DNA from 4 places in the Fusibacter sp. JL298sf-3 genome. Region 4 is predicted to be linked to each of the others. Evidence: riboswitches for the same ligand, from Rfam matches in the RefSeq annotation. Region 4 holds a riboswitch; each other region holds the start of a gene.

Region 1 (7,789 bases), 1.1 Mb from region 4:
AGAAGGACGTGGTAAGCTGCGAAAAGCTACGGGGAGCTGCAAGCGAGCGCCGATCCGTAGATGTCCGAATGGGGGAACCCACCTAGAGTAATGTCTAGGTATCCATGACTGAATTCATAGGTCATAGGAAGGGAACTCGGGGAACTGAAACATCTAAGTACCCGAAGGAAGAGAAAACAAAAGTGATTTCCTAAGTAGCGGCGAGCGAACGGGAAACAGCCCAAACCCAAGTCTTCGGACGAGGGGGTGTGGACAGTATATCAAGTAGAAGGTACCCTAGCCAAAGGACTTGGGAAAGTCCGCCGAAGCGTGTGAGAGCCACTTAGGCGAAAGGGGAAGATCGAACGTACTGATCCGGAGTACCACGGAGCACGTGAAACTTTGTGGGAAGCAGGCAGGACCATCTGCCAAGGCTAAATACTACCTGGTGACCGATAGCGCACAGTACCGTGAGGGAAAGGTGAAAAGAACCCCGGGAGGGGAGTGAAAAAGAACCTGAAACCCTATGTTTACAAGCAGTGGAAGTTCGTTAAAGAACGACCATGTACTTTTTGTAGAACGGGCCAACGAGTTACGTTATGCAGCAAGGTTAAGCGCTTCAGGTGCGGAGCCGCAGCGAAAGCGAGTCTGAATAGGGCGAATGAGTTGTATGGCGTAGACCCGAAACCGGGTGACCTATCCATGTGCAGGGTGAAGCGAGGGTAAAACCTCTTGGAGGCCCGAACCCATATCTGTTGAAAAAGGTTGGGATGACATGTGGATAGCGGAGAAATTCCAATCGAACCCGGAGATAGCTGGTTCTCCTCGAAATAGCTTTAGGGCTAGCCTTGAGTTAAGAGATACGGGGGTAGAGCACTGAATGTCCTAGGGGCTTTCACCGGCTACCGAAGACTATCAAACTCCGAATACCGATATCTTTTACTCAGGAGTCAGACTATGTGTGATAAGATTCATAGTCGAAAGGGAAAGAGCCCAGACCATCAGCTAAGGTCCCAAAATGCAAGTTAAGTGGAAAAGGATGTGGGATTGCACAGACAACTAGGATGTTGGCTTAGAAGCAGCCACTCATTTAAAGAGTGCGTAACAGCTCACTAGTCGAGTGATCCTGCGCCGAAGATTACCGGGGCTAAAACTTGCTACCGAAGCTATGGAATTGTTTAGACAATTGGTAGAGGAGCATTGTGTGAGAGGTGAAGTAAGATCGCAAGGACTTATGGATATCACACAAGAGAGAATGTTGGCATGAGTAACGAGAGACGGGTGAGAATCCCGTCCGCCGAAAACCTAAGGTTTCCTGAGGAAGGTTCGTCCGCTCAGGGTAAGTCAGGACCTAAGCCGAGGACGAAAGTCGTAGGCGATGGACAACAGGTGAAGATTCCTGTACCACCGAGACCCGTTTGAGAGAAGGAATGACACAGGAGGTTATGCTGAGCATGCGAATGGAAGAGCATGTCCAAGCAGCGAGTCTGTAGCGTAGGCAAATCCGCGCTACTGAGGATGAGCTGTGATGGGGAGTGAACTTAAGTAACGAAGCAGCAGATATCACACTGTCAAGAAAAGTTTCTATCGAGGGAGCAGGTGCCTGTACCGTAAACCGACACAGGTAGGAGAGTAGAGAATACTAAGGCGCGCGAGAAAACCATTGTTAAGGAACTCGGCAAAATGACCCCGTAACTTCGGGAGAAGGGGTGCCGGATCAGGTTAAGAGCTAGATCCGGCCGCAGAGGATAGGCCCAAGCGACTGTTTACCAAAAACACAGGTCTCTGCTAAATCGAAAGATGATGTATAGGGGCTGACGCCTGCCCGGTGCTGGAAGGTTAAGGGGAAGTGTTAGTTTAGGCGAAGCACAGAACTGAAGCCCCAGTAAACGGCGGCCGTAACTATAACGGTCCTAAGGTAGCGAAATTCCTTGTCGGGTAAGTTCCGACCCGCACGAAAGGCGTAACGATTTGGGCGCTGTCTCAACAATGGACTCGGTGAAATTGTAGTACCGGTAAAGATGCCGGTTACCCGCAGCTAGACGGAAAGACCCCGTGGAGCTTTACTGCAGCTTGGCACTGGATAATGGTATATGATGTACAGGATAGGTGGGAGACTAAGAATATAGGACGCCAGTCTTATAGGAGTCGCTGTTGGGATACCACTCTTTGTATACCGTTATTCTAACTATGGACAGTGATCCTGTTCTAGGACAATGTCAGGTGGGCAGTTTGACTGGGGCGGTCGCCTCCTAAAGAGTAACGGAGGCGCCTAAAGGTTCCCTCAGCGCGGTTGGAAATCGCGCGAAGAGTGTAAAGGCAAAAGGGAGCTTGACTGCGAGAGAGACATCTCGAGCAGGGACGAAAGTCGAGCTTAGTGATCCGGTGGCACCGCATGGAAGGGCCATCGCTCAACGGATAAAAGCTACCCCGGGGATAACAGGCTTATCTCCCCCAAGAGTCCACATCGACGGGGAGGTTTGGCACCTCGATGTCGGCTCGTCTCATCCTGGGGCTGAAGTAGGTCCCAAGGGTTGGGCTGTTCGCCCATTAAAGAGGCACGCGAGCTGGGTTCAGAACGTCGTGAGACAGTTCGGTCCCTATCTGCTGTGGGCGTAGGAAATTTGAGAGGAGCTGTCCTTAGTACGAGAGGACCGGGATGGACAAACCTCTGGTGTATCAGTTGTTCTGCCAAGAGCACTGCTGAGTAGCTAAGTTTGGAAGGGATAAGCGCTGAAGGCATCTAAGCGCGAAGCCCCCCTCAAGATGAGATTTCCCATCTTTTAATAGAGTAAGACCCCATGAAGATAATATGGTAATAGGCCTGAGGTGTAAGTGCAGCAATGCATTCAGCTGACAGGTACTAATAGGTCGAGGACTTGACCACGCTTTAGAGTTAAAGAGGATTTATCGGTTCTTATATATACAGTTTTCAGGGTACTAACCCTAAAAAAAGCAACAAAAAAGTGTTGACAGCACTAAAGTGATTATGATATAATATAATTCGCTGGTGAGAGAAACACGAGCACAACAATTCGGTGACGAAGGCGGAGGGGCAACACCTGTTCCCATACCGAACACAGAAGTAAAGTCCTCCAGCGTCGATGGTACTTGGCGGGCAGCTGCCTGGGAGAGTAGAACGTTGCTGATTTGTATTCCAAGGTAGCTCAACGGTGGAGCACTCGGCTGTTAACCGATAGGCTGTGGGTTCGAATCCCACCCTTGGAGCCATGGCCCCTTGGTCAAGCGGTTAAGACACCGCCCTTTCACGGCGGTAACAGGGGTTCGATTCCCCTAGGGGTCACCAATTATTTTGTGAGCATCAGCTCACATCCGGGAGTATAGCTCAGCTGGGAGAGCATCTGCCTTACAAGCAGGAGGTCATAGGTTCGATCCCTATTACTCCCACCAAAATTATGCGGAAGTGGCTCAGTGGTAGAGCATCGCCTTGCCAAGGCGAGGGTCGCGAGTTCGAATCTCGTCTTCCGCTCCAATGCGCGGGTGTAGCTCAATGGTAGAGCTCCGGCCTTCCAAGCCGGCCATGAGAGTTCGATTCTCTTCACCCGCTCCAGCGCACAATGGTCCATTAGCTCAGTCGGTAGAGCACCTGACTTTTAATCAGGGTGTCCCGCGTTCGAGTCGCGGATGGATCACCAAGCACGGCGGCGTGGCCAAGTGGTAAGGCACAGGTCTGCAAAACCTCTATTCACCAGTTCGAATCTGGTCGCCGCCTCCAATACGTGCACCCTTAGCTCAATCGGATAGAGTGTCTGACTACGAATCAGAAGGTTAGGGGTTCGACTCCCTTAGGGTGCACCATTTTTTATTTTTCAGCGGGAGTATAGCTCAGCTGGGAGAGCATCTGCCTTACAAGCAGGAGGTCATAGGTTCGATCCCTATTACTCCCACCAACAAAATAGCGGGTATGGCGGAATTGGCAGACGCGCTAGACTTAGGATCTAGTGACTGGTTCGTGGGGGTTCAAGTCCCTCTACCCGCACCAAAATTACGCGGAAGTGGCTCAGTGGTAGAGCATCGCCTTGCCAAGGCGAGGGTCGCGAGTTCGAATCTCGTCTTCCGCTCCAGTAAACACACATGAAAATGTGTGTTTTTTTTATTTACACCTAGACGCCCTTTAAAGAGATAAGCTATAATGAAGAAAACGGTGGGGAAGGAGGACATCATGAATTACGATTTTGCATTTGTAATTGACGACATCTTCACCAAGCGCAATTTTGGTTCTGTAAAGGCAATATTGCCATGTGGCAATCACGATTTAAAGCGGAACATGGTCTATAAGGTACATACGTCAGGCGGTCAGTATGTGATTAAGTTTTTCTATAAGCCAGGCAAGTGTATGCGAGAACTCAATGCACTTTCATACTATCAGCCTCCGGAGTTAAGTATTTTGGCCAATGGCGTGACAGCCGATCATACCGAATGGATTATATACAACCATATAGAAGGGGAACTCCTCGACCGAAAGCTTAAACAGCTGAAGGACGACGAGATGAAGTGTATTTTTAATGGGATTGGCTATGAGATGGGACGCCTGCATCAAGCGCACGCGTTCGATTACTTCGGAGATTGGGACTCGGCCAAGAAAAGTCCGATTAAAGCGTATGTTCCCTTTATGAAAATGGAGGTTGAACGCATCGTTACCAATATAAATGCGCAGACATTACCTGGAATCGAGATACTGAGAGACAGTATACGCGTCTTAAAATCGGAAATGAAGCATATAGAGCCTATTGGCCATGGCCGTTTGTGTCATCGTGATTTGGACGGGCGGAACATATTAATTGACCAAAGAAATGGTGTATATGTTTTTAAAACATTTTTAGATTTTGAAAAATGTGTCGTCGATAATTGTTATAATGATGTTATAGGTCTTTTTAGAAAATATTTTTTAGATTATCCTTATTTGTTAAAACCTTTTTTTAATGGGTATAAAGAGACCGGTATGTTAACATCAGATTTTTATAAGTCCTTTCGGTTTTTGCTTTACAAAAATGGCTTGCACATTTGCAGCTGGACGTATTCGTACTCGAAAAGCTATTACCATGAAGGCCTTGATTTTCTTAAGAAGTTGCTTGAAAAAGATCGAACAGGCAGCGTATACGGTGAGTTAGATGAAATCTATTAAGGAGGGTTATTGCCATGATGTATGAAGGCGCGCTAAAGTGTACAAACGATGCGGTTGATTCGTTTGAGGCATTGAGAAATCAGAAATTTATTCTTTACGCGTATCCAAAGGACAACACGTCGGGGTGTACGTTTGAAGCGTTGGCATTTGCAGAGCACTATGATGCTTTTAAGGCGTTGGGTTATGAAGTCATCGGTGTCAGCAAAGATACTTTAGGCACCCATAAGAATTTTATTAAAAAGCACAATCTCCCATTTTCTTTAATCAGCGATGTGGAACGCGAGCTCTTAGCGCACTTTGACTTGGTAGTCGAAAAGAAAATGTATGGTAAACCGGTGAAAGGGACTCAACGCTCTACATTTGTGTTTCACGAGGGCCTCGAACTCGTAAAAGCCTTTAGAGAAGTGGACCCCAAGACACATGTTCCCGAAGTGCTGGCTTTTGTTCAAAATTTGGGGTAGTGTGTCGCCCTCTTTTAGACCTATTGACAAGAGCGTGTGAAATGTCTATAATAAAAAAGAATTGAATACGATTAAGGTGCTTAGCAAAGCTAAGAGGGAAATAGGTTAAAGTCCTATGCAGCCCCCGCTACTGTAAATAGTGATGAAATTCTAGAACCACTGAGCGCAAGCTTGGGAAGGGTGAAGAGTAAGATGAGCTATGAGCCAGGAAACCTGCCTTAATTGAAATCAGCAACTTCGGTGGGAAGTCTTGTGAACATGCTTATGAGCAATCATATTCAGGCACATGTCTTTTGGCATGTGCTTTTTTAGTTCACTTTATTAGGAAGTCATAGAGCGGTGATGCTGCTCAAAAGGCTCAAGTGAGTTGCGTGGTGAGAGAAAGAGTGGTATAGGGGAAATATGTCTAAAAAAATTATGTTTCAAGGTACGGGGTCATCTGTCGGTAAGAGCATCTTAGTGACAGCCGTTTGCAGAATACTAAACAATCGAGGACAGAAGGTTGCACCGTTTAAATCTCAAAATATGGCGCTTAACTCTTTTGTGACAAAAGAGGGGCTCGAAATGGGACGCGCTCAAGTCGTCCAAGCGGAAGCCGCCCGCATTGAACCCGATGTCCGAATGAACCCAATTTTGTTAAAGCCCACTAGCGATGTGGGCAGCCAAGTTATTTTACACGGTAGAGTGAAGGACAATATGCGTGCAAGTGCTTATTTTTCTATAAAAAATGAGTTGGCGCCTGAAGTTGTCAAGGCGTTTAAGTCTTTGGAAGAATCGTATGAAACCATTGTTATTGAAGGTGCCGGCTCGCCTGCGGAAATTAATCTCCGCTCGAGAGACATTGTCAATATGGGACTTGCCGAAATGGTAGACACCGATGTCATCCTCGTCGGCGACGTCGATAGAGGGGGCGTGTTCGCCGCCCTTTACGGGACGTATGCCTTGCTAAGTGACTCTGAGCAAAAACGTGTTAAGGGCTTTGTTATCAACAAGTTCAGAGGCGATGTCTCTCTGCTTATGCCGGGGGTTGAAATGCTTGAAGAGAAAATCGGCATCCCGTGTCTAGGGGTCATTCCCTATATACAAAATATCAACATCGACGATGAAGACAGCGTCGCGTCGAGACTCACCGATAGACAGTACGAAGGGGTTAAAATCGGCGTCGTCAGATTGCCTTACATGTCTAACTTTTCGGATTTTAACTGTTTCGATTTCCACCAAGACGTATCGCTAAACTACGTGACGGCAACAGACGATTTGCTCGACTACGATTTACTCGTTATTCCCGGGAGCAAGAACACACTTGTGGATATGAAGCATTTGGTTGACTCCGGTATGGCGCAGGCCATTTACAGAGCGCATCGCAAGAAGATACCGATTATCGGCATTTGTGGTGGCTATCAAATACTTGGGAAAAAGCTACACGACCCCTTTGCTGTGGAATCTGGCTTAAAGACGATTAACGGCCTTGGTTTGCTCGATGTCGAGACGACGATGTACGAGGAGAAGAGAACGGTACAGTCTACGACAACACTCACTAATGATTTCCTCGGGATGGGGCTTGTAGAGGCCTCTGTGAAGGGCTATGAAATTCATATGGGCAAAACAAAGGCGCTCTCTGAAGAAGCGGTTCCGTTTCTTTTAAATGCAGAAGGCGAAGTCGATGGGCATGTCGATGCAGAAGGCATGGTTGTGGGCACTTATCTCCACGGTATCTTTGACAACGATGCCTTTAGGAACGCTTTAATTAAGAAATTACGAGGCAGCGGTGCAGCCGACGAGTCACTGAGCTTTGAAGAAATGAAAGTTCAAGCTTATGACAGACTCGTCGAGATTGTACAACCTCATTTAGATATGCAGAAGCTGGATAGCATTCTGAACGAATCGAGACAGACGCCATGATACAAATTTTGTTTGGCATCGGTTTGGATTCATTAATAGGTGATCCTCCTAATTGGCCGCATCCAGTTAGGTTTATCGGTTGGGCTATAAAGCAACTTGAAAAAGTTGTCCGCAGAGGTTTTAAAAATCTTTACGTGGGCGGTTTTTTCCTTTTGGTGCTGACGTGGGGCGTGACACTTGCGCCCCTTGTCGCACTAAAAGCTATAGCCCCTCCCTTTTTTTATTTTATCGTACAGCTGTATTTGGCATACAGTCTGCTGGCAACCAAGTGTTTAGCAGACGAAGGCATGAAAGTGCAACG
Region 2 (7,789 bases), 890 kb from region 4:
ACCGATGCAGAACCGGTTGATGCCATAGCTGATGTTGGCGACGTGAATGTTGCGATGGTCGATTTCTTCGGCGATGTCTTTGTACCGCACGATAGGCCCCGCTACAAGTTGTGGGAACATCGAGACGTAGAGTAGGAGTTTCGCCACTGATTTTTGAGCCGGTACTTCACCACGATAGACGTCTATGGTGTACGACAACGTCTGAAAGGTGTAAAAAGAAATACCTATAGGAAGCGCGAAGTTCGGTTCAGTGAACGCCGTGCCTAAGAGTGCGTTGAGATTGCTCACAAAAAAACCGGCGTACTTAAACGTGCCCAGTAGGCCAAGATTGATAGCGAGTGAGGATACCAGTGCCAATCGACTTTGCCATTGCCCACGGTGGGCTTCAATGACCCTGCCGTGGAGGTAGTCGGTAATGCTGCTGATGAGCAAGAGCGATATCCAAAGGGGTTCGCCCCAAGCGTAAAAAAATAAAGACGCCGCAATGAGCACCGCATTTTTAACGCTGAGTGAACGCGCCAAGTAGTAAAGAGCCAAAGTAATTGGCAAAAAAAGATATAAGAATGTCAGACTGGAAAAAACCAATTTTGCCACCTCTTTTGTTGTATTAGGCCATTGCCCAGAGTGTTTGTAAACCACTAACAGTATACCATATGCTGAAATATCGTGATAAAACAATTTGGTGACATTTTCAAAAGACCGAAAGACATAAAAAAAGTGCCCCAGTGTGTAGGGCGCTTTTTTGACAGTTAGGACAATAGGTTCAAGTCCTTTTTTAGATTTTCAAAGATATACTCCAGCCATTCGGCGTTAACGGTCTGCGTATATTTCCCTTCGACGAGTTCGATTTTGATGAGTTTTGCCGTGACGAGAGAGTTGAGGTGGTAGGAGATGGTCGCCGACGAGACCCCGAGCTTCTTGGCGATGTCTTTTGTGGCGTGCATCCCATTGGCCACACTTCTTAAGACTTCGTATCGGGTCTTGTCACCGAGATTTTTAAAAGCGGCGACGCGTTCAATTAAAGCGTCGGCTTCAGCCTCTTTTATTCTCTTTAGAACGGACTCGGTCTCAATGCCCCAGAGGACGTAAGGGGCACCGGTTTTAGTTGAGAGCTCAACGGTGTGAATGTTGACAAAGCTGAAAAGAAAGTGTGTACACGGAATAATATCCACCGTAATAAGCCCGCCGGTGATGTCTTTTAGAACAGCGCCGTCTGTTTCATTGAGACGCGCCATAAGCGCTGTGCTATACGCCTTGATTTTAGACTCGTAATAGGCGTAGCGTCTATCAAAAATAGGCTTTAGAGTTTTGAGCAGCTCGAGCCAACCGTCCAGAGTCGCTTTTGGCTGCCTTATAAATTGCATAAAGAGCCACTTCTCGTCGTCTTCAATGGTCAGACTGTCAATGAGGCCCAAGACGTCGTCCGTTTCGTCTAAGGATTCAGACGCTTCAGAAGCTGAAAGCTTCATGTAGGCGACCAAATGGTCGCGTACAGCATCTTCAGAAAGCTGTGACAACGTTTCCAGATAGCTGTCAACACAGTCAAAGTCGCGTGCGGGAACGGCAAATTTTATAATGCGGTAAAAACTGGTGTTTTTAAGGTAGTATTTTTTAATGAGGCTTTTATAAGGCTTCAACTCTTCCTCAATGCTTTTGAAAAAATCATAGGTGCTTTTTTCTACAAAGGCATCGTACGTGTGATCGTTTTCTTCGGCTTCTCTCTCGGTGATAAACGCACAGTTTGGAAATGTTATAAAATCGATGATTTTACTTTCAATAAGCGATGTTGTAAAAGTCATAAGATACCCTTTCTAAACCGAGGTCGGCAGTATTTTTTCGGGTTCGTCGTGAACAAACGGTTTATAATAGAATACCACACCTGCCAGAACGATGAAAGCGGTTATTAAAATAACGGTGCTCGGCGCTAAGGTGTCTAGGGCAAAACCGAAAAGAAGCTGACCAAGTGGCATTGAAAGTAATAGAGCTAGATTCATAAAACTGCTGGCTCTGCTCATATGCGTCAGCGGTATCAGCGTTTGAAAAAGCGTACTTAGAGCGATGTTGTTCACCGACGAAAGCATACCTGTAATAAAGGCGATGGCAAATACGATGACGAGGGGCACCGTCGAGGTTTGAAACTGGGTGAGAAACCCTTTTGAAGTGGCAAAAGCGAGACCGAACACCAGTAGATCGAGAACCGCAAAAGTCATAATGGTCAGGCGTCCCACTTTTACCTTCTTGGCGACGCCGCCGAGGAGGAGAGGCCCTAAGAACATTGAAGTGGCGAGGAGCGTCGAAACAAGACCGTATGCCGCTTCTGAAATGTCGAGCACTTCAATGAGGATATAGATGAGGCCGACACTGAACAGAGCTGATATTGAAAAATTGAGGATGATGCCCAGCCCGATGATGCGGCGGAGCATCGGCTGTGTTTTAACGAGGGCGGCGCCTTCAAGAAAATCCCGTTTGAACACTTTAAAGTCGACTTTTTCAGGGGCGCTGTTGGTTTTGGGGATGTCGATGGTCATTTCGCAAATTGCCGATACGAGAAAACTCACCGCGTTGACAATTAAAAGTACGCGGAGGCCCAAAAATCCGTAGAGTGTCGCCGCAAGCAAAGGGGCAGCGATGTTTGAAAAGCTGGCAATAGCGGTGCGCACTCGATTGATATCGAAGAGCGCTTCTTTAGGCACCATACTGGGAACCACAGCCGACATCGATGCGGAGAAGAACACTTCCGTGATTTCGAGCAAAATAACAAGCAAGTAGATGCTTTTAAGCGAAAGACTGCCATTTATACTGAAGTAGATGGCGTACACTGCAATAATAACGGCATTGAGCAAATCGAGGCGGACAATGCTTTTTTTTCGATCAATCCAATCGCCGATGACACCGGCAATAGGGGCTAAGAAAATACGCGGTAGAATGGCTATGGCCAAAAGCGATGCAAAGAGCCCTGCGGACCCTGTAATGGCCAGAACGTATAGCGACAATGCAAACTGCTGCATGTTGCTACCGAATTGTGAAGTGACGCTGCCGAACATTAAGCGGCGTATGTTTTTATCTTTTAGACAGTTCATTTTACCCACCTTTCTTTTTTGACAACGGTTTGTTATTTAATTTTAGAAGGGTTTTATCAAAAAGTCAATCTAAACATTAGATAATCATCTAATAAAATGATAATTTCAAATAAATCCATCTCAACTGGACGCTTAACGTCATTTGATGACGACTTCTCGCACGGAACAGCAGAAGAAGCCCTTGGATTCGGCACTTGTTGTCAAAAAAAAACCTCTTTCGGTGGTTACCGAAAGAGGCGGAAGAACTGTTACAGCTCATTGAGTTGGTTTGCTATTTTTCGTGTACGGTCGGTGATAACCGCTTGATCGTTTGCAATTTCATTAAGTCGGGTAACTTCACCGGATATTTTTTCATTTTCAGAGTTAAGTGCACTGAGCAGTTCTCCGATTTGATTGGCAAAGTGGCTGGTGCTGTCCGACATCTTTTGAACTTCTGTGGCGACGACTGAAAACCCGCGACCGTGTTCGCCGGCACGTGCGGCTTCAATGTTGGCGTTGAGCCCTAAAATTTTAATTTGCTGGGTAAGCTTGTTGACCGCTTTAATCATTTCATCAGACTGTGCAATAAAGCGTTTGGATTCATCAGAGGACGCAATGAGCGCTTGATTAATGACCCCCAATCGGTCGGTGACTCTAATAATTTCGTTCATCTCTTCGTGCAAAGCTGCACTTGTTCTGTGAATTTCCTCAATTTGATAATTCAGGCGCTCAGTTGTCGCAGTTTGTTTGTCGACAATGTGCATCATCAGTTTTGCAACATCCGATCCGACGATTTGCGCTTTGCCTTCATAAAGCGCTGTAAGTTGGTCGTATACAGATTTGATGCCTGTCGCCTCGATAATTACTTCCGCTCTGCTGTCAATCCCCGTCATGTCGTCGGTGCAATTAAGCCCATATGACTTCGCTAGAGCAATTCCCTCAGAGTGTAGATTTTTATCGACCACTGTGACAATGGACACGCCGTCGACGGTATGGAACAAATCCATAATTTTTTTGCCGCCGGTTCCCGCGCCTACAATTGCAATGTTCATAAGCCAATCTCCTTATATCTGTCTTTTGTTGACGCCTCTATTATAACATAACCGTTGTGTAAATAACGGCGTTATACGAGAACTTAAAATTATTATTTCTTTGAAAAAATCTGCTGAAAAGGGGGTGTCTAAAGATAGGTTTTCTGATAAAATGAATGAATCTTAAAAAAAAGAAATGGGAGGACAAATGTTTAAGCTAATAGCAGATTCGACGTGTGATTTATCCGATGCGTTTTTAAAAAAGTACGAGGTGGATCTCGTGCCCCTGTCGGTGATTATTGAAGGGCGCACCTATGCAGACCGCGTAGACATAGACGCCGATACTTTTTTCTCTAGGATTGCGGAGTACAAGACGCATCCGACGACTGCTATGCCGGCGCCGGCAAAGTTTTTAGAACGCTTTGAAGCAGCACATAAAGCGGGCTTCAAAGCCATCTTGTGTATCTGTATGTCTCGAAAGACCAGCGGTTCGTACCAATCGGCGACTATTGCACAGACGTATTTTGAGGAGATGTATGGTGACGCCTGCAAAATTCACGTCCTCGACAGCACCTGCATGAGCCACGGCAGTGGCTACCTCGTCTTAAAGAGCGGTCGCATGCGCGAGGCAGGAGAAACTTTTGAGGCCGTTGTCGACTACCTCGAAGCACATAAGCGTCAGGTCAAGCACTTTTTATCAGTGGACGACTTAGACAACCTCGTGAGAAGTGGGCGGTTGCGCTACGGCAGCGCACTAATTGGCAAGATTATTAAAGTAAAGCCCATTATGACAATGAAACAAGGTGAAGGGGCGATTGTCAGCAAGGAGCGCGGCAGAAAGCGCGTTCTCCAGCACTACATCAACGCGTTTAAAGAGCGACTTGACGAGAGCGAAAGCGATTTTGTCATCGTCGGTTACACGTCGGACAAACTCTATGCGGAGAACCTCGTGCACCTTATAGAAGATGAAACCGATTACAAAGGGGAGATTCTGGTGATGCAAATGGGCGTCTCTGTTGGGGTACACGTCGGTCTCGGTGGCCTGTCGTTTTACTTTATGGAGAAAGGGCATTTACACGATGGTCTTTTGCGCAATAAGTTAACCCATCGCGTCACAAGCTAGCAGTTGACAAAAGAGGTGCCAGAGTGTTATGCTGAATCTGTTCTAAAACAAATTGAATAGACTGTTGGTGCAATGCGAATTGCTTAATAGGGAAGCCGGTGTAAGTCCGGCGCGGTCCCGCCACTGTAAGAGAAGAGAGGCTTTTGTTAACCACTGCTGTACGCGGGAAGGGAAAAGCATCGACGACGCTCGAGTCAGGAGACCTGCCAATGGAAAAAACGCTGTTGGACTCACGAGGATGAGTGGTGTTAGAAGTGTGCACAAGACGCCTACACCCCAAACACCGTTTGGGGTGTTTTTTATAACAACAAGGGTTGGGCCGCATGGCGCCGGTCTGCGAAAACGATTTTAGGGTGATGCCTAAAGTAGTGTTGTATGGCAAAATTTGAGCTGATGTGTTTGGGTCGGCCAAAATCGTTTTAGGCAAAGCCCGAAACGCAAACCGTCTTTTGAACTTCACACCTTTCTCTGAGAGATGACAAGCGCGTAGCTTGTTTTTTTTATGCGAGGAGGGCACTATGGATTTACTGGAATACCAAGCAAAAGAACTGTTAAAGGGCTATGGCCTGCAATTTGAAAAAGGGGTTGTCGTCACAAAACCGGAAGAGGTGTCGAGGGCACTTGAGCATTTTCACGGTGATTTGGTTGCTGTTAAGGCGCAAATTCGCGCAGGAGGTAGAGGAAAAGCAGGAGGCATTAAGCTTCTGCGCGATCCTTTGGAAATCGAAACGTTCGCAAAGGCACTTTTGGGAACGCGTTTGGCAACCCACCAGACAGCTGATGCCGGCGCGTACGTGGGCGCTTTGTATTTGGAAAAAGCTTGCACAATCGAACGAGAATTTTATTTGAGCTTTATGTTGGATAGGGCTTCTAAAAGTATCGCTCTGGTCTTTTCAGGGCGTGGCGGCGTAGAAGTCGAAAGCGTGTCTGAAAACGATCGACATCGCTGTGAAATCGACACCCATTTGGGGATTCAGAGTTACCACGTCCAAGCGGTGCTCAACGCCTTTCAGCTGTCAGACGCGTATCGATTTAAAGTGACTAAACTGCTCACCGCTTTGCTCGATGCCTTTTTAAGCCACGATGCAACTCTGCTGGAAATCAATCCTTTGGTATTGACCAAAGAGGGTAACCTACGCGTTCTCGATGTAAAACTTTCTATAGATGACAACGCGCGATATAGGCAAAATACCTACGTCACTCCAGACGTCCATCACGATTCCAGTGAACGTGAAGCAGAGGCGCTGGGCGTATCGTATGTGAAACTCGGAGGCAATATCGGCTGTCTCGTCAACGGCGCCGGGCTGGCGATGGCGACGATGGATACGCTGGAACTCGCCGGCGGTCGCACGGCCAATTTTTTAGATGTCGGCGGCAGCGCCACCAGTGAAATGGTCAAGGCTTCAATTGCGTTAATCCTCAAAGACCCTTCTGTGGAAGGCTTGTTTGTCAATATATTTGGTGGGATTATGCAGTGCGATACCATTGCATCGGCATTGGTTGAAGCGCAGGAAGAAATGGCAATCGGGATTCCCATAGTCGTTCGACTGGAAGGGCGCAACAAGGCTGAGGGGATGGAACTGCTGAGCCGTTCTTCTAAAGCCGTTTATCCGGCGGCGACACTAGACGCCGGTGTCGATTGCATTGTGGACTTGGTCAAGCGAGGAGGGCATCATGAGCGTATTTGTCAATAGGATGGATAAAATTATCGTACAGGGAATTACCGGACGCGCGGCACAGCTGCACACAAAGGCCATGCTCGACTACGGGACGAACATCGCAGGGGGCGTGACCCCTGGAAAAGGCGGTCGAGAAGTGCACGGTGTGCCTGTTTTCAACTTGGTTTCAGAAGCGGTTAAAAAGACCGGTGCCAATACGTCTATTATCTTTGTCCCCCCTGCCTTTGTAAAAGAGGCGATTTTAGAAGCTGTTGACGGTGGCATTCGCCAAATTGTTTGCATTACAGAGCACGTGCCGGTTCACGATGTGCTCGTCGCGGAAAAATACGCGCGCAGCAAAGGCGTGCGGTTAATCGGCCCCAACTGTCCGGGGATTATTGTGCCGGAAGAACAATTGATAGGCATTATGCCCGGTGCGATCCACAGACGCGGGAACATCGGCATCGTTTCGCGTTCAGGGACTTTAACCTATGAAGCGGTTGCTGTTCTCACTGAAAATGGCTTTGGGCAGTCGACTGTTGTGGGCATTGGCGGCGATCCGATTAAAGGGGTGGACTTTGTTGAGGTTTTAGAGGCCTTTGAAAAAGATCTGCACACAGACGCCGTTATACTGATTGGTGAAATTGGCGGCGAGAGCGAAGAACGTGCTGCAGCTTGGATACAACGACATATGCAAAAGCCCGTCGTCGGTTTTATTAGCGGAAAATCTGCGCCGAAGGGCAAGACGATGGGACACGCAGGGGCAATTGTTTCCGGTGGTACTGGAACGGCGGAATCAAAGACGATTGCACTTGAAAATGCCGGTGTTAAAATGGCACATCGACTCAATGAAATTGTCCCGATTCTTAAAAAAATCGGTGTAAAAAACAGCTAAAAAAACACCTTGACATTTTTTTC
Region 3 (7,789 bases), 1.4 Mb from region 4:
TAAGTCGACACTGGTGAAATTCGTGGAAAATTATTTTACCACATTTAACGCCTTGGTTTCAATTGGGCATTTAAAGAAAGCGCCTTTTTTGATATAATCTTAATCACTATGTAACGAAAGGACCTATTATGAAACGTTTTGAGGAACGGGTGTACCCTAAAAATATGCGCCCGACCAACGGCATGCTCATTGAGCATCAAGCGCGCTACGACTTCGTCAAGTCTCACTGTAAGGGCCGTGTCTTAGACATCGCCTGCGGCTCAGGCTACGGCGCAGACCACATCCACAACCTCCAAGTAACCGGCTACGTCGGCGTCGACATCGACGCGGCAACTGTCGCTTACGCAACTGAACACTACGGGGGAGAAAACCGCCAATTTCTCGTAGGGGACGCACTGGACAAAACACTGCCGTCAAAGCTCGGCACTTTTGACGTCATCATCAGCTTTGAAACCATCGAGCACTTTCACGGCGACAGGCAGTTTCTTCAGACGCTCTACGACCTCTTGGTTCCCGGCGGTACGCTGTTTATTTCGACGCCATTTGGCAGAGGCGTCGGCCAGCCGTGCACTTGTCCCTACCACGTTCACCAATACACTGAGGCCGAATTTTTAGAGCGCCTCGAAATTTTCGACCAGGTGACTATGTACCATCAAGTTGGCGACACCATTGAACAGCCTTTACCTGAAAAACGGTATTTTTTAATGCTCGCAGAATGCAAAAAACTCTAAACCAACGCGTTTAGAGTTTTTCTTTACATATGCGGTTTTACTTTTTCAACAGTTCTCACAACGGGTTTAAATAAAAACAGCGCAATGAGAAAATTTGACACGCCGTGTACGATATCAAACGGCAAGCCGCTGATCCAATACGTAAAGCCGTAGGCGGCGCCGTAAAAAAACGACTCAAAGATAGCAAACATCAAGCCAAATGTGAAACCAAATACTGCCGAGAGCCCTGCATAGGCGTATTCATTTCGCGTAACCCTCGACAACAAACTCGCCATCACAATCAGCAACGGCCATATAAAGTAATAGCCGATTATCCAAGTCCCAAACCCCCACAACAACACCTCGGTGGTTACAAACACAAACGCTGCAAGCAGTGTCCGCGTCTTGCCAAAAACAACGGTGTACACAATGAGCAAAAACGTGACAATTTCCACGTTTGGAATGCTAAATAAGGCCATCTTACCCGCGGTTAGCGCCGCGGATAAAATGGCTATGAGGGTTAAATCTCTCGTTTTTATTCCCAATTTTGAATCTCAAACCGATAGACGTCGCCGTCGAGTACCGGAATGTCTTTTACGCCGACCATAGCGGGTTCTCCATTGATGGAAATGTGGTAAAACTCTTTCTTTTCTTGCGTTGCCACATACCCTTTCATACCGATGAGCATCGGTCCAAAATCTTGTTCGTCAAATACAGTCCCGAGTGTTTCTTTCTTCTCTTCGAGCAAATCGTATAAGTATTCTGCATCGGTGTGAAGTGTCATTTTTTCATCGATGTTTTCCGACGGGATAACCACTTCAACTGTAACGGCTTTTGAGCCCTCTTGTGTTTCTGCACCGAAGAATTGATTGTAGGCAAAAAGTGCGCCTACTGCAACCAATACCACAACCAGTGCAATGACCAGTTTGTTTTTCATTATAGCCTCCTTAGTAATTATCCGCTCTCGCACTGAGAACGTCTGTTTTTTTTTCAACAACATCCGACGTCGTCTCGAGGTTTTAAGTCGATTCTCACCACCGAGCTTTACTCGGCAACCTTTCTAAAAATCGCTTTGTCTCAAGAGCGCCTTCTCACGCGTAAAAAGCCCGTTCTCCAAAGGGAAAACGGGCTGTATCAGCTTCATTTCCATCCCACTTCCCAGGAGACTTCTATCGTTCATCAACGGCAGGTCTACCGGCTAGGCTTCATCCTCTGACCACCCTTCCCGCTTGCGCAGTGGTATGTGGCGTTCGTCGGCCATACGGTTGCTGGGACAGCTCGCTAAGCGATTCCCTATTAAGTCTTGCGACACCTGTTGACGTTCTGTTGTTCTTACTCATTATAATGAATTTAAAAGCCAATTGCAACTAGATTTTGAACTTGCTGATTTCTTCATTGAGGTGGACAGAAATTTGGTTGAGGTCTTGTGCGGACTTCGCCACTTCCTCCACGGCAAAGGTCTGCTGATCCATAGAAGCGGTTACCTCTTCTGAAGCGGCAGCCGTTTCTTCTGAAACAGCTGAGATGTTCTCAATACTGCTGACGATGCGCTCCTTGTCTTCGTTAACTTCCGATACAGACTGACCGATTTCATCGATGTTGCGCGTGATTTTTTGGAACGCCGACTTAATGGTTTCAAAGGCGCCGATAACGTCGTTCACCGCGCTGTTTTGATTTTCTGAGATCGTCTTGAGCGTCGTCATACTGCTCACCGACTCAGCACCGTCTTGTTGGATGTTGAGGACGATTTCTTTAACCTGCTCTGCTGCATTGGCAGACTCTTCAGCCAGCTTTCTGATTTCCTCAGCGACAACTGCAAAGCCTCTGCCGTGCTCTCCGGCGCGCGCCGCTTCAATAGAGGCGTTAAGTGCCAAGAGGTTGGTTTGAACTGAAATCGCCGAAATGGAATCCAAAATACCGCCGATTTCCTGTGTGCGATCGTTAAGTTGTAAAATAACAGTTTCAATGGCCTTGTTGGCGTCCATCGATTCTCTGTTCTTATCGCTGAGGTCGCCGACGGATTTAAGACCGCCTTCATACGCCTCTGTTGTGCTCTTAGCAGAAAGCAGCATCTCGTCTGTGAACTCGTTGAGTCTGACGAACTTCTCTGAGAGTGCACGCGCCACCAAAGTACTCTGCTCGGCATCTTGTGCTTGATCTTGTGCCCCTTTGGCGATGTCTTCAACAGTCTTCGCCACTTCGTCTGCAGAAGCACTTACTTCTTCACTTGTAGCTGCAAGGCTTTGCGACGACGTCGTCAATTGTCCGGACACTTGCTGAACATTGTTTACCAACTTCCCAAGGTCTGAGATGGTTTCATCAAAGAACTTGCTCAACACGCCGATCTCGTCTTTGGATTGAATATCCGAATGAACACTGAGGTCTCCGGTACGAGCGGTTTTCATCGCTTCGACAAGTCGCTTGATGTTATCGTTAAAGCTCTTTGTAAACAAGAAGACCAGTATCACGGCAATGACAAAGCCGAGCAATGACGCCAAGGCGATGTTTGTAATAATGGTGTTTAAATCCGCTTGAATTTCGTCGTAATAGAAGCTTGAAACAACAGTCCAGCCCACGCTTTCAATCGGTGAGAACGAAGCCAGTTTTTTGTGCTTTTCACCATCTTCTGTATTGGTGTAGTCTAAGGTCTCCATGCGGCCTTCAACCAAAGCGGCTTTAATGACTTCAGAATCCATCTCTTCGCCGATTTTTGACGGGTTTACATGGGTCATAATAATGTTGTTGGCATCCACGGTAATCGGATAACCTTTTTCGCCGATTCTCAAATCTTTGGTCTGATCGTTTAGAGTGTCGAGCAATAAATCAGCGGCGATAACGCCTGCGAATTTTCCCTGTGCGTTGTACACCGGTGCACACGCTGTAATCATCATGGCGTTTACCGTGTCGTCGAAATAAGCGTCTGTCCAGACAAATTTACCGCTGTCTTTGGCCAGTGTGTACCAGTCGCGCGTCCGCGGATCGTAGTCGCTTCCGAGGTCGTCGTCCGGTTTCACCAACATCTTGCCGGCTGTCGTTCCCATATAGATGGAGAAAATGCCGTCGTTGCTCGACGCATAACTGTCGAGGACTTCTAAAATAGCGCGTTCGTTTATCGCCGGATCCGCCAGCAACGCCTGTTTAGAAAGCGCTTCGACAATGCCCTGATAGCCCGACAAATAGCTTTCCATAGACATGGCTATCTGATCGCCCACATCCTGTGTGGCTTTTAATTGGTCGCTCTTAATAATACCGGATACCCGCCAATAAGTGAGCCCCCCCACTAAAATTTGTACGATTAGAATAACTGCTACAAAAATTGAAATGACCAGTTTTCTAATACTTCTCTTAACTTTAATCTCATTCATACAAACCCTCCTCGCTATAAAAGCGCCTCATTAAAAAATCGTAATATTCGCTTTTATACCCCGAGTTCGATCCATTCATTCACCAGTACCCCTACAAAAAGTAGTATATTTACAACTGTTGCTGTCATAACGAAATTTTTAACCGCCAAAACAAAGGTTTTTCCCTTTACAGGTGCTTTTACAAAGCGCTCGGTCTGCCTGTAGACAATCGGCGTCAAAACAAAAACGCCGAGCAGTACCGTCGGAAGAACCCCACACAATACTCCGATTAAAACCACGGCGTAAGCCGCTATGACATTGCCAATATAAAGTTTTACTGCAGCCTGACGGCCGATGGCCACCGGTAGTGTATGGCGTTTGTTAACGATGTCTTCTTCTCTGTCGCAGATGTTGTTGGCCAACATGATGTTGGCAATCAGCAGAACAAACGGCACGCAAAGCCACGCGATAGGCAAGAGCACCTGATGCGCTAAGGCAACAGTCAACCAGCCGCCTTGCAAGTGTACGCGAATAGGTTGCTTGCTGTAACTGTGGATATAAAACGCTAAAAACGGAATGATGCCCCCCATAAAGCTGCCGCTAAACACCTCGCCTAAAATGGTTCTCGATATGGGCAACGGTCCAAGCGAATACAGCATCCCGACGCCAAAGGAAGCCGCACCTAATAAAAGTACAATATAATCCGTTCGAACAAATAAAACAAGTCCTATTATAACGGCTAGACCAAAGAGTGCATATAGGACCAATTGCGCATTTTTGACCGACAGTTCACCTGCCCCCATGGGGTTGTGCACTTCGTAATGATACCCTTCTTTAAGTTCCGCTTTTTGATAGTCCATATAGTGGTTGAGACCTGTGGTGCCCATATCCACGAGCAACAGGGCCGTCAGCATCAACAGCGCGTTAATCGCATCGAGCTCAACACCGGAATAAGCCGCCATCAACGTCCCCATCAAAAACGGCAGGACACTTGCGACTTTTGTCTGAATTTCTACAAATTTTAAAAATTTCTTAATCATCTTTTTTCACCTTCTTATTATTCTATCGACACATCGATTATACAGTATACCATATATTAAAAAGCTTGTAACATCAATTGACGCCTTATGTTCGGAAACGTATAATAATATCAGATTGCATCATTGGAGGTGTTTCATGAAGAATATACGATCGTACTTGCTGATTTCACTTGGGGCACTGCTGGTCGCTACCGGCATCTGTCTCTTCTTTATTCCGGCGAACCTCGCAACTGGGGGTATCACAGGTCTCGCCCTTGTTACGCATAAGCTCGTTCCCGCAATTTCCATTGGGAACGCTCTGCTTATCCTCAACGTCGTGCTCTTCGGCATCGGCTTTTTAACCATCGGCAAGGCTTTCGGCGCGAAAACCATCTACGCTGCTGCCCTATTGACAGGGCTGGTATACGTTTTCGACGCTTTCGTCACTCTAGACGGTCCGATTGTCGACGACTTACTCGTCAACTTAATCGCCGGCATCCTCGTATCTGGGTTGGGCCTCGGCATCGTCTTTAATCAAAACGCCTCGACAGGTGGTACCGATATTATAGCAAAGGTGTTGAACAAATACCTCAACATCGATATCGGCCGCTCACTGCTCATGGCGGACTTCGTCGTCGTCACACTCGCCGCTTTCAGTTTCGGCATAGAGCTGGCTGTTTACGCACTTCTCGGCATTATTATGAACGGCTTTATCATCGATGCGGCCATAGAGGGCTTCAATCTAAAAGTCAATGTGTCCATTATCTCGAGCGAGTCCGTTGCCATTCAAAAGTATATTGTGGAAAGTCTCGAAAGAGGCGCCACCATCTACACGGCTAAAGGCGCCTACACCATGAGCGACAAAGAAATCATCACGTCGGTGATGGGTAAAAAAGAGTTCGTCCGATTGAAAACCCACGTCAGAGCCCTTGACCCTAAGGCATTTGTGATGGTCTCTAACGTGCGGGAAGTCCTCGGCGAAGGCTTTTTCAGCTAGAACATTAAAAAAAATTAATCACCTGAATTTTCTCTTGTTTTTTATAAAAAAATCATTTATAATAACAAAAGAATGCCGTCGTAGCTCAGCAGGTAGAGCAACGCCATGGTAAGGCGTAGGTCGTGAGTTCGAATCTCATCGTCGGCTCCAATTCAAACCTCTAGCACAAGCTAGAGGTTTTTCTTTTTTAACAACAAATGTTGTTGCAGAAAAACAGGGAACTTTAATGGCTTTGTGGAGGCGTGCATTTATTACCCCTACTGCCAATCCGTAAACACATGCCAACGACTTGTCTAAATTGAGGAGGCTTTTATGAAACCGTTTAAAATGGATTTTCACGTCCACAGTGACTTTTCAAGTGACTCAAAAGCACCGATGGAAGAGATGCTTCAAGCGGCAATCGACCAATCGGTAACCCACATTGCCTTCACCGAGCACGTGGATTACGACAGCGACCCATCGCTTCGCACCACCGAGTGGGATTTTGACCAGCCGGCTTATTTCAATCAAGTCGAGGCATTTAATCGCCGGTACGACGGCGTTATCAAGTTACATTATGCGGCAGAAATCGGCCTTCAAGAAATTTCAGCAGAAAAAAACGACGCTCTGTGCAAAGCTTATCCATTTGATTTTATTTTGGCCTCGCTTCACACGCTGGAAAAAAAAGACGTCTACCTCAGCCCACATTTTACAGACGGCTCTGCTAAAACGGCCATTCAAACGTATTTTGAAGCGTACTTCAACAACATATGCGCATACGATAATTACGACGTTCTCGGACATCTCGATCTCTACCTGAGGTACCACCCTCAGACGAGAAATGTCCCTTTTTCAGCTTTTTCAGATTATGTTGAAACGCTACTGAAGAAGGTGATTGAAAGTGGCAAAGGCATCGAGGTCAACGCCGGTGGTCATCGATACAACCTCGGACACAACAACCCCGACACACCGATTTTAAAGCTCTACAAAGACCTCGGTGGAGAGATTATCACCCTCGGCAGCGATGCCCATTCCACCGGATATGTCGCCCATGCCTATGAGGCAAATGTCGCCCACTTAAAAGCACTGGGCTTCCAATACGCCTGTACGTTTGAAAAGCGGCAGCCGGTCTTTCACAAGCTGTAGCCTCTGATAAATTTCAAGAAAAAAGACGCCGTCAAGTGCTCACTTGTAGGCGTCTTTTTTATCTTATCAATCTTGTGATAAATATTTATACGAATCGTCTGTGACCTTTTTGAGCACCTCTTCGCACCCCTCTGATTTAAGTAGCGCTTCAAAGAACTCGAACATAATCGCTCTCGACTGAGACATGTGGTTCAGATGGCGGTCTGTCACAACCTGTTTTTCCATATTCCAGTGACAACCTTCAAGTGGTTCTAAAAGACAACTTACCATGACCTCCAGTTCACTAAGCACTGCCGAGTTGTCTATAGATGGACTGATCATGTGCCACACTTTAATGTAGTTGGCTCGACCAAAGGTTTCTCGATCTTCAATCCCAGTCAAGTAGGGGAAGTCGTTTAAAGTGCTCGGCCTTCTGCAGTCGTAAATTAAAGTGAAGCCCACTGTCTTGTTACTCGCCCAAGAGGTCTTCAATAGGTACCCTTCAAGTGTCTTCGTTCTTAAAACTCTAATCCCTCGCATCATCACCTCGCGTTCTATAGAGGATTAAGACTTGTACACCAGCGGCATCACCCAAAAGAAAATAAGGGCCACCGC
Region 4 (7,789 bases):
CCACTGGTTGCAGTGCCCGCATCAGTCCGAAAATCGGCGTTAACAAGAACGTAAAGAGTCTAAACAACGCCCCGTAGAAAGCGAGATCCAGCGTCGTACCATAGCGCGATACCGCATTGAGCACCACAATGCCCTGAATCAACGTCATCACCGTCATAATAAAAGATGACATCCCCAGCCCTGTAATCGTCTTAACCAGAGCCCCGTTCCAATTAAAATGCCAAGGCTTTGCCTCAAAAGAAGCGCGTCCTGCTGTAAAGTATGCGAGACTGCAAATGCCGTATACCAGCATGCCGATGTTCGTCCCCCAAGCGGCCCCTTTTACGCCAAAGTCCATTACCACAATCAGCAAATAGTTTGCCGCGATGTTCACCAAAAGACCGCTGCCCATCATAACTGCAGCTGTTTTCATACGTCCTTCAGCTCTGACAATCATATTGGTGGCGAGCCCATAAATCCAGAAAAAGGCACCGATAACCGTCACTCTAAAATAAGAGGCGCCAATATCGAGAATCTCGCCCTTGCCACCCATCATTTTCACCAAAGGTTCTGTAAGCACCAAGCCCAATACCATAAAGACAACCGTAAACAGCAAACACAGTGCGTTTACACTGCCGAGCAACTGTCTTTGCGTCTCACCGTCTTTTTTCCCTATGGCAATACTCAATGCAGACCCCGCGCCGACCCCAATAAGCGACCCGATACCCAGCGTCACCTGTGTCAACGGATAGACCAGCGACACCCCTGCCAAAGCATTCTTGCCGACAAAAGAGCCTACAAAAATAGCGTCGAAAACTGTATTGAGACCGTAGAGCACCATGGCCACAACAGCAGGCCACGAGAGCCTGAACATAACGCGCCATAAATTATCCTTTAAAATAAACTGTCTTTCACTTTGATGTTTCGCTTGTTCCACTGTGACCTCCTCCTTACCGACGTTATCGTCGGTATCATGTCGAAATTAACGAGATTGATTATCAATCCCATTTGTCATAATTATAACGAAAATCAAAAGCGTTGGCAACTGTTTCTTTAAAATTGATGCGCACCTTCACGACACGATAGCACCCAGTGGTCTTTGTAGGCTTGAACGGCATCGAGTCCCGTGAGCACCACTTTGCCATTTGAAGACGCCCACTCGACTAACTCGCGATTTTTGCTGTTCATTTCGCCAATAGGAGCACCGGTGTCCACGACGTAGCGACAGTTCGCCAAATGTTTTTTAGCCGCTTCAAAAGACGTTGTCGAAATCTTTTCAAAAGCCTTCTCCACAAAAGTCTGACGCGCGAGCCGTACTGCCACCTGACAGTCCACATCGTTTTCATGTAACACCCCTGCGTAAAAAGGAATGCCCTGTTTTTGCAAAGCGCGAAAACACGGAATACCCGTTCCGTTTCCGGAAATCACAAAGACTTCAGGCGTTCCGTTTGGCGGCGCGAGTTCTAAACTGCCGAAACAGACATTGTAACTGCCTTGCGCCATCTCGTAGAGCTCTTGGATAATAGCCTCTTGAAACACAGTCTCCGGCGTTCCGTATCTGTAAATCCGCGTCCCTTTAACACAGAGCACTTTGTCTGCAATTTTTTGAGCCAAATCGATTTCGTGTAGGGACATCAACACTGTGATGCCTTCTTTATGTGCCATATCCTTTAGAATCTTAAGCAACTCCAGCTTGTGTTTCACATCTAAAAAGGACGTCGGCTCGTCTAAAACGATTACCTCAGGTGCCTGACAAATAGCACGTGCCAGTAAAATACGCTGTTTTTGACCATCGCTCAACGTATTGAAGTCCCTATGCGCCAAAGCCAATGCATCGACCTTTAAAAGCGCGGTCTCGACTTGCGCCACATCTTCGGCCTTTAAAAACCCAAGCTGTCCCGTATACGGGTAGCGCCCTGTAGACACGAGTTCCCAACAAGTCATCATCTCCAGTTTGAGCTTTTCTGTCAGCACCACCGCTTGTCGCTTTGAAAGTTCTTTTAAGGAAAGAGATTCCACGCCACACCCCTCAATGGTTACAGTGCCTTTTATCGGTGACAAATGTTTGGTCAAACTCTTGAGAATCGTCGATTTTCCCGCGCCATTAGGCCCGATAAGCGTCAAAATCTCGCCGCGTTTTAAATCGAAAGCAATGTCTTCAATTAACGCCTCGCCATCGTAGCCGACGGCTAATCCCGCTACTTCGTAAAACATCTAAACGCCTCCCCTCTGTTGCCGTTTTAACATCAGTGAAATTACCACCGGTGCCCCAAAAATCGCCGTAACTGTACTGATACTCAGCTCTGTCGGCGAAAACGCCGTCCTAGCAATGAGATCGCAAATCATCGTAAACGTCGCCCCACCTAAAAAACACACGGGGATTACCACGAGGGGCTTCGTCGTTTTCAGAAGCATTTTCACCATATGGGGCACGGCAATGCCCACAAAAGAAATAGGCCCGGCAAAGGCCGTCACCGTTGCAGACAATAGACTCGACAGCACCACTAGTACCACCCTAAACCGCTTGATGTCCACCCCCATACTCAATGCATACGCCTCGCCCAATTGATAGGCGCCGATGGGTTTCGACAGTAGGAAAACCACGGCGAAAACGGCAAACACAATGAGTGACGCCAATTTGAGCTCAGGCCATGAAGCCCCTGAAAAACTCCCCATAGACCATGTGTACAAATTGGTAATCTGATACTCGTTTGCAAAGGCCACCACAAAGTTCGTCACCGCAGAACAGATATAGCCCACCATTATCCCCGCCACCAACAACATGGCAATTTGCTTAATCTTCTTCGACATTAAAAGGACAAAGGCCGTGGCGAGCAAAGCGCCTGCAAACGCTGCAGCCACCATTAGAAAAAGACCTACTGAGCCGAAATATCGAATCCAGACAATCATCATCAGTGCCACCATCATCTTCGCACCGGAAGAGATGCCGAGCACAAATGGCCCTGCAATAGGGTTTCTGAAAAAAGTTTGCAGTAAAAAACCCGACAGCGACAGGGCGCCGCCTAAAACCGCCGCCATCAGAACCCGTGGCAGACGAATCTTCCACACGATGTTATACGACACATCGTCCATCATCGACCGTTGCATCGTCAATGTTCTCAGAATTTCAACTGGGGATAAATCGACGCTTCCCCAATTGATATTGGCAACCACAGCCAACAGCAGCAACAGCATAATACCGCCGACAACCACTGCATACCGCGTATAAGTGCCTGTTTTCATACGATCCCCCTAACTCTACGTCGCTGTTATCAACACTTGCTGTACAAAAAGTTAAAGTGCGGTGGAACACCGCACTTTTTCACCTTACTTGAGCTTAAACACGTAGTCCAGTCGGTCCGGGGTCGATTCATCAGAAGTCAGCATCGTATGCAAATCGCCAATCATGTTGCCCAATCTGTCGTTGATTTGGAAGAATTCCGGACATGTCGCCCACACGTTACCACTTTTTACAGCGGCAAAATCTTCAATGAGCGCATTTTTTTCAACGAGGTCTGCAAGCATTTCCGGCTTGCCCCCTGTGCTGTACATATACAAAATGTAATCGGCGTCTTTTGCAGCTGCATAAAACGCTTCCATTTCCATAGTTGTCGAGTTGGTTCCCGAGTTTTCCAGTGCGTCAAAAATGTACGTGCCCCCTGCGAGTTCTACCATCTTTGTTACATAATCGTCGTCGTTTCGCACATAGAGTTTCCCCTTAGAAGTGATAAAGAAGATGGCGACGGACTTATCGATTTTTTCACCTGCAGAAAGGGTCTCTACAACCTCTTTTTGAGCATCGAACAGTGCGTTTGCCACAGACATGTCGGTATCAGTCAACGCCGCATAAAACTTAACCCATTCGACTTTTCCAAGTGGATGCGATTCTTCACTGCCCCTGTCAATAAGCACCGGTATCCCGAGCTCATCGAACTTGTTGACGACCTCCGGCACACTCTCAATCATTGCCGACTGAATGGCGAGGTTGGTTCCCGCTGCTACGAGCATCTCGTAGTCCGGCTCTTTGTATTTGCCGGCGTACTGTATGGAACCAGCCGCCACGGCTTCACGAATGGCCTTTATGGACCATTTGTCCGCCTCTGTCCCGCAAAATGAAACTGCGTCAAGGCGTCCCAAAGCATTTACGAGCGACATCGCCGGCGTTGTTGCAATATAAAAGCCCTTGAGCGGTTTTTGAATAACCGCTATGTCGGCATCGAGCCCCGCCGGTGCCGTCTGCCCTTCGGGAACCAGCAAGTATCGATCTCTCCCCCCTATAGTGGCGAGGCCGTACCCCCCTTTAAAATAATCCAGTGTAAACGACTGAGCGTACTCGAGATCCAAACTTTTTTCATATTCGAGCCCGTCAACCGTCGGCGGCGCTTCCAGAATCACTTCTCCTGCTGACAGCTCCACCGCCTCGTCTTCCGGTATGTCTTTTTCTACCACCGGCCCACTGAGTTCTTCATTCTCTGCAACTTCTGTGCTACAGCCCGTTATGCCCAATAGGCAAAGAACTGTAACACCTGTCAATAGCCATTGTTTCTTCATCTTAATCTTCTCCTTTAAAATAATCTATATAAAGCGTTTGGCTCTATAGTCCCATTAAAAAGGTCGTTCCGCAAAAGGGGCGAGGTATGACAACTACCGATTGTAAACACACAAAAACCGCCAATGCCAAAAAAGCATTGACGGTTATCAACAAAGCCAATTTGTCTTACACGGAGACGACACCGTCGAAATAAGTATCCTGACTCAGCTTCATCATCTATCTTCCCCTTCCCAGTTTCCCAGTGGTGAACGCCTATTTATGCGCGAAGAAAGACTCTGCTTTACAGTGGCCGTACCGCTCATGGATTTCACATGATTCCAATATTTCGACTGACGATTCAGTTCATGCTGATTGTACGCTTTTGTTTATCTTTTGTCAACCGTTCCCCAATTATTTTTATTAAATCACTTCTGACAAAAGGCGTTCTGGCGTCTTAAGCACATACATCGATTGATCTGCCGCGGCGATGAGCTTGTCGACGTCGACAGCGCCTCCGTTATAAACCGCCGATCCGATGCTGACGCGCAACTGTACGCATCTCGCTTGGAGCTCATAAGGCGTTTCGGCCGCCTTTCGAACAGCTTGTGCCATCGCCTCTGCACCAGTCGCCCTCTTCGTCAAATCGACAAAGAGCAAAAACTCATCGCCTCCCAAACGTATGGCCAACTCGCTTTCGTTTACAAAAGCCTTTAACACCTCGGCAATCCGAACCAAAACGGCGTCGCCAAAGGCGTGTCCAAAAGTATCGTTCAGCTGCTTAAAGCCATTGATATCCAGCAAAAACACCCCTAACTGCGCGCCCCTCGCATCTGCTTCAGACAGCTTATCGCCAATTTGTTCATACAGCCGCGTCCTATTCATTAAACCCGTTAACGCATCTGTCGTCGCCATTTTTTCAATTCGCCTTTTGGCGTCGTAATTCACGACTACAATCAGGCCATAGGTCCATCCGACAATCCAAAAGATAATCATCATAAATACGATACCCATGTAGGGATGCCCCTCACGCCTCTCGAATACCCCTCTGAAAGCCAGCACCCATCGAATGACAAACCCCGCCGTTATAAACGCAAAAGAAACAATTGAGAGCGCGTAGACTTTGAGGTGTTCGCGGCCCGTCTTGAACAGCAAAGCCACAATAGACGTTGTAAATATACCGATGGCAAGGGCATCGTGCATTAAGAATCGTCGCGTTGCGTTGTCGCGATTAAAATAGGCGATACAGACAATTACAACGGTGACAACGGCAAAAAACCAACGCCGCCTGCGCCTGTTGCCCACGTCTTTGTACTGCAAAACGCCTTCCAAAATCAGCAGAGGCGATAGCAGCGATGCCACATTGTTCAAAAACACCGCGTAACTTCCCAGTACGGGCTTGAAGTACAGTATAAAAAAGCCAATGGCCCCGACAATAGCTCCCAGTGCCCACATGCCCAGGCCGCTTTGTTCCCTATTGATGCGCCATGTAATCAACATGACAACAGCGGCAATTGTCCCCACTAAAGAAATCACCACACCTAAAGTTAAATAATCCAGTTTTACCATCCGACCACCTTTTTTGAATTCAATGTCATTATCCCACCTCTTTATTAAAAACGACAGAGCGGCATTCGTCAATAGCGTCTCTCAAATTAGGACAAAGAATGACGCGACTTCGTTATAAGCGCGCTTTTCCTTGAAACACTCTCAAACGGAAATCGGCAATCTGACACCTAGAATCTTTTAACGTGCAAAACCCCCGCGGCGGGCCTATTCGTCGCGAGGGTTCTCTTTCAATCTGAGGGCTACGCCCCCACCAATTGGTCTATTAAAAAATGTGCACCGCGTATGCCTACATAGGGCGGGGTGTAGCGGTTGATGGTTTCAGAGTGCGTATCCCGAGTCAGGGGCAAAAAAGTCTTAGCGGTTATACGCCCCCTAAAGGTGTTCTCACACAACGCCATATCGTAAGTCTCACCCCGTTCAACTGCCGCAACGACACCGCCGACTTCGCCTTCGACAAATGCGCGTAACGGTTCGACAAAACTCGCTTCACCGGAAATACCCACCTTCAACTGGGATGCGTCGAAATAAGACAACCGCTTATAGAGATGGTCAGATGCCCGCTTTTCCCTGTCGATAAATGCCGTATTGACAGAGACGCCCATGGCCTCGCCAACGCATTTGAGCCACTGAAAAGTGCCTTGTATCCCGTACGGTCTGCCGTAAACATATGGGGTGCCCCACTTGGACTCCAGCCATTTCGCCGCTTTCAGCCCCTCTTCTCGAATGACCAAATTCACTGCGACATCACCGGCGCGCTTTAAATCACAAAGGTGCATTTCAGATGTCATCACACAGCGACAAGTCACGCTCAACCCTTCTGTTACCAGTCGTTTGAGTTCTTCCACGTCGGCGTAATAGTTGGCGTGGTCAATCTGAGAGCCAATGATATTAAACGTCCGCTCTTTTTTTCCGGCGCTTTCCGTCCACTTGGCGAGCTGATAGAGCGCTTCTTCAACGCCGTCTTTAAGCCTTTGCTTCATCCCGCCTTTTTCAAGGGCGGTCACCCTTAACGGCGCGTAGGTCTCCGCCATAGCTTCCGCTTCATAACCGATATCCGTCCCGGTGGTTTCCGGTATCGCCGAAGGCAATAAGAAAACGCCTTCACAGGGCTTTTCTTCAACCAGCCACTCACCGAGGGCATCCGTGAGGGCAGAAGCGTCGCCAAGGGCAATGCGCTGTTCCGTTATGTGCGTGCTACAGAGGCGCGCACGTGTCAAAGCAGCCGATTTTTCAAGCCATTTGTAGCCGTACACCATGTGCCCCATGGCGCCGTATTCCAGTATAAGTGCCCCTTCCACCGTCCCCAGTGTCCAAAGCATCCCCATGCGTCCGGATTGTGGCGGGGTGTGTTTGTTTAGTCCCATTATCATTCACCTCTTTGTTCTTTAATAACGGCCTCAAGTGCCGCGCCAAGTGCTGTCAGCCGCTCGTATCCAATTAATGTGTGTAGCCGTGCTACAGCGGCATCAGAAACCGCCGCAGCGGTTAAACCGTTGCCGATACCAATCGTCTGTGCGTAACGCTTTTTTTGAGAAACACTGTCTCGATTCGCCAAGTAACCGATGGTGGGCGATTGATTCTGTTTTCGCAGATACGCCTTGGCATAGGTGTCAAAGGCGTGCCAGTGTTCCACGTGAACAAAAGCAATATCACCACCGGCTTCCGCCAAAGCTTTCGCCAGTTGTACACCGTCCACAGCTTTAGAGGGAAGTG

The links. Region 4 has a riboswitch for cobalamin ahead of ACR6HW_RS03030 (ABC transporter substrate-binding protein). Riboswitches for the same ligand answer to the same signal wherever they lie in the genome.
Region 1: linked by a shared signal. The riboswitch ahead of ACR6HW_RS16000 (cobyric acid synthase) and the one ahead of ACR6HW_RS03030 (ABC transporter substrate-binding protein) in region 4 are both predicted to bind cobalamin.
Region 2: linked by a shared signal. The riboswitch ahead of sucC (ADP-forming succinate--CoA ligase subunit beta) and the one ahead of ACR6HW_RS03030 (ABC transporter substrate-binding protein) in region 4 are both predicted to bind cobalamin.
Region 3: linked by a shared signal. The riboswitch ahead of ACR6HW_RS14655 (DUF4430 domain-containing protein) and the one ahead of ACR6HW_RS03030 (ABC transporter substrate-binding protein) in region 4 are both predicted to bind cobalamin.

Annotation. Positions count from the first base shown of each region.
Region 1 covers NZ_CM132608.1:3,347,457-3,355,245, forward strand. The annotation lists rRNA gene ACR6HW_RS15925 (23S ribosomal RNA) at 1-2,866, shown strand, start outside; rRNA gene rrf (5S ribosomal RNA) at 3,014-3,130, shown strand; tRNA gene ACR6HW_RS15935 (tRNA-Asn) at 3,136-3,210, shown strand; tRNA gene ACR6HW_RS15940 (tRNA-Glu) at 3,212-3,286, shown strand; tRNA gene ACR6HW_RS15945 (tRNA-Val) at 3,315-3,390, shown strand; tRNA gene ACR6HW_RS15950 (tRNA-Gly) at 3,398-3,472, shown strand; tRNA gene ACR6HW_RS15955 (tRNA-Gly) at 3,477-3,550, shown strand; tRNA gene ACR6HW_RS15960 (tRNA-Lys) at 3,560-3,635, shown strand; tRNA gene ACR6HW_RS15965 (tRNA-Cys) at 3,641-3,715, shown strand; tRNA gene ACR6HW_RS15970 (tRNA-Arg) at 3,722-3,798, shown strand; tRNA gene ACR6HW_RS15975 (tRNA-Val) at 3,815-3,890, shown strand; tRNA gene ACR6HW_RS15980 (tRNA-Leu) at 3,899-3,982, shown strand; tRNA gene ACR6HW_RS15985 (tRNA-Gly) at 3,990-4,064, shown strand; gene ACR6HW_RS15990 (phosphotransferase) at 4,163-5,125, shown strand; gene ACR6HW_RS15995 (peroxiredoxin) at 5,140-5,586, shown strand; cobalamin riboswitch at 5,644-5,821, shown strand; gene ACR6HW_RS16000 (cobyric acid synthase) at 5,989-7,488, shown strand; gene cbiB (adenosylcobinamide-phosphate synthase CbiB) at 7,485-7,789, shown strand, end outside.
Region 2 covers NZ_CM132608.1:1,513,076-1,520,864, reverse strand. The annotation lists gene ACR6HW_RS07365 (MBOAT family O-acyltransferase) at 1-549, opposite strand, end outside; gene ACR6HW_RS07360 (ArsR/SmtB family transcription factor) at 750-1,799, opposite strand; gene ACR6HW_RS07355 (MFS transporter) at 1,812-3,080, opposite strand; gene ACR6HW_RS07350 (methyl-accepting chemotaxis protein) at 3,329-4,111, opposite strand; gene ACR6HW_RS07345 (DegV family protein) at 4,299-5,213, shown strand; cobalamin riboswitch at 5,262-5,438, shown strand; gene sucC (ADP-forming succinate--CoA ligase subunit beta) at 5,732-6,907, shown strand; gene sucD (succinate--CoA ligase subunit alpha) at 6,888-7,766, shown strand.
Region 3 covers NZ_CM132608.1:3,062,881-3,070,669, reverse strand. The annotation lists gene ACR6HW_RS14665 (class I SAM-dependent methyltransferase) at 129-731, shown strand; gene ACR6HW_RS14660 (hypothetical protein) at 755-1,255, opposite strand; gene ACR6HW_RS14655 (DUF4430 domain-containing protein) at 1,246-1,647, opposite strand; cobalamin riboswitch at 1,878-2,042, opposite strand; gene ACR6HW_RS14650 (methyl-accepting chemotaxis protein) at 2,078-4,075, opposite strand; gene ACR6HW_RS14645 (UbiA family prenyltransferase) at 4,129-5,094, opposite strand; gene ACR6HW_RS14640 (YitT family protein) at 5,231-6,070, shown strand; tRNA gene ACR6HW_RS14635 (tRNA-Thr) at 6,145-6,220, shown strand; gene ACR6HW_RS14630 (histidinol-phosphatase HisJ family protein) at 6,383-7,195, shown strand; gene ACR6HW_RS14625 (hypothetical protein) at 7,262-7,717, opposite strand; gene ACR6HW_RS14620 (DUF6199 family natural product biosynthesis protein) at 7,739-7,789, opposite strand, start outside.
Region 4 covers NZ_CM132608.1:620,245-628,033, forward strand. The annotation lists gene ACR6HW_RS03015 (MATE family efflux transporter) at 1-916, opposite strand, end outside; gene ACR6HW_RS03020 (ABC transporter ATP-binding protein) at 1,033-2,193, opposite strand; gene ACR6HW_RS03025 (FecCD family ABC transporter permease) at 2,194-3,222, opposite strand; gene ACR6HW_RS03030 (ABC transporter substrate-binding protein) at 3,307-4,530, opposite strand; cobalamin riboswitch at 4,703-4,896, opposite strand; gene ACR6HW_RS03035 (diguanylate cyclase domain-containing protein) at 4,931-6,076, opposite strand; gene ACR6HW_RS03040 (nitrogenase component 1) at 6,316-7,440, opposite strand; gene ACR6HW_RS03045 (nitrogenase component 1) at 7,443-7,789, opposite strand, start outside.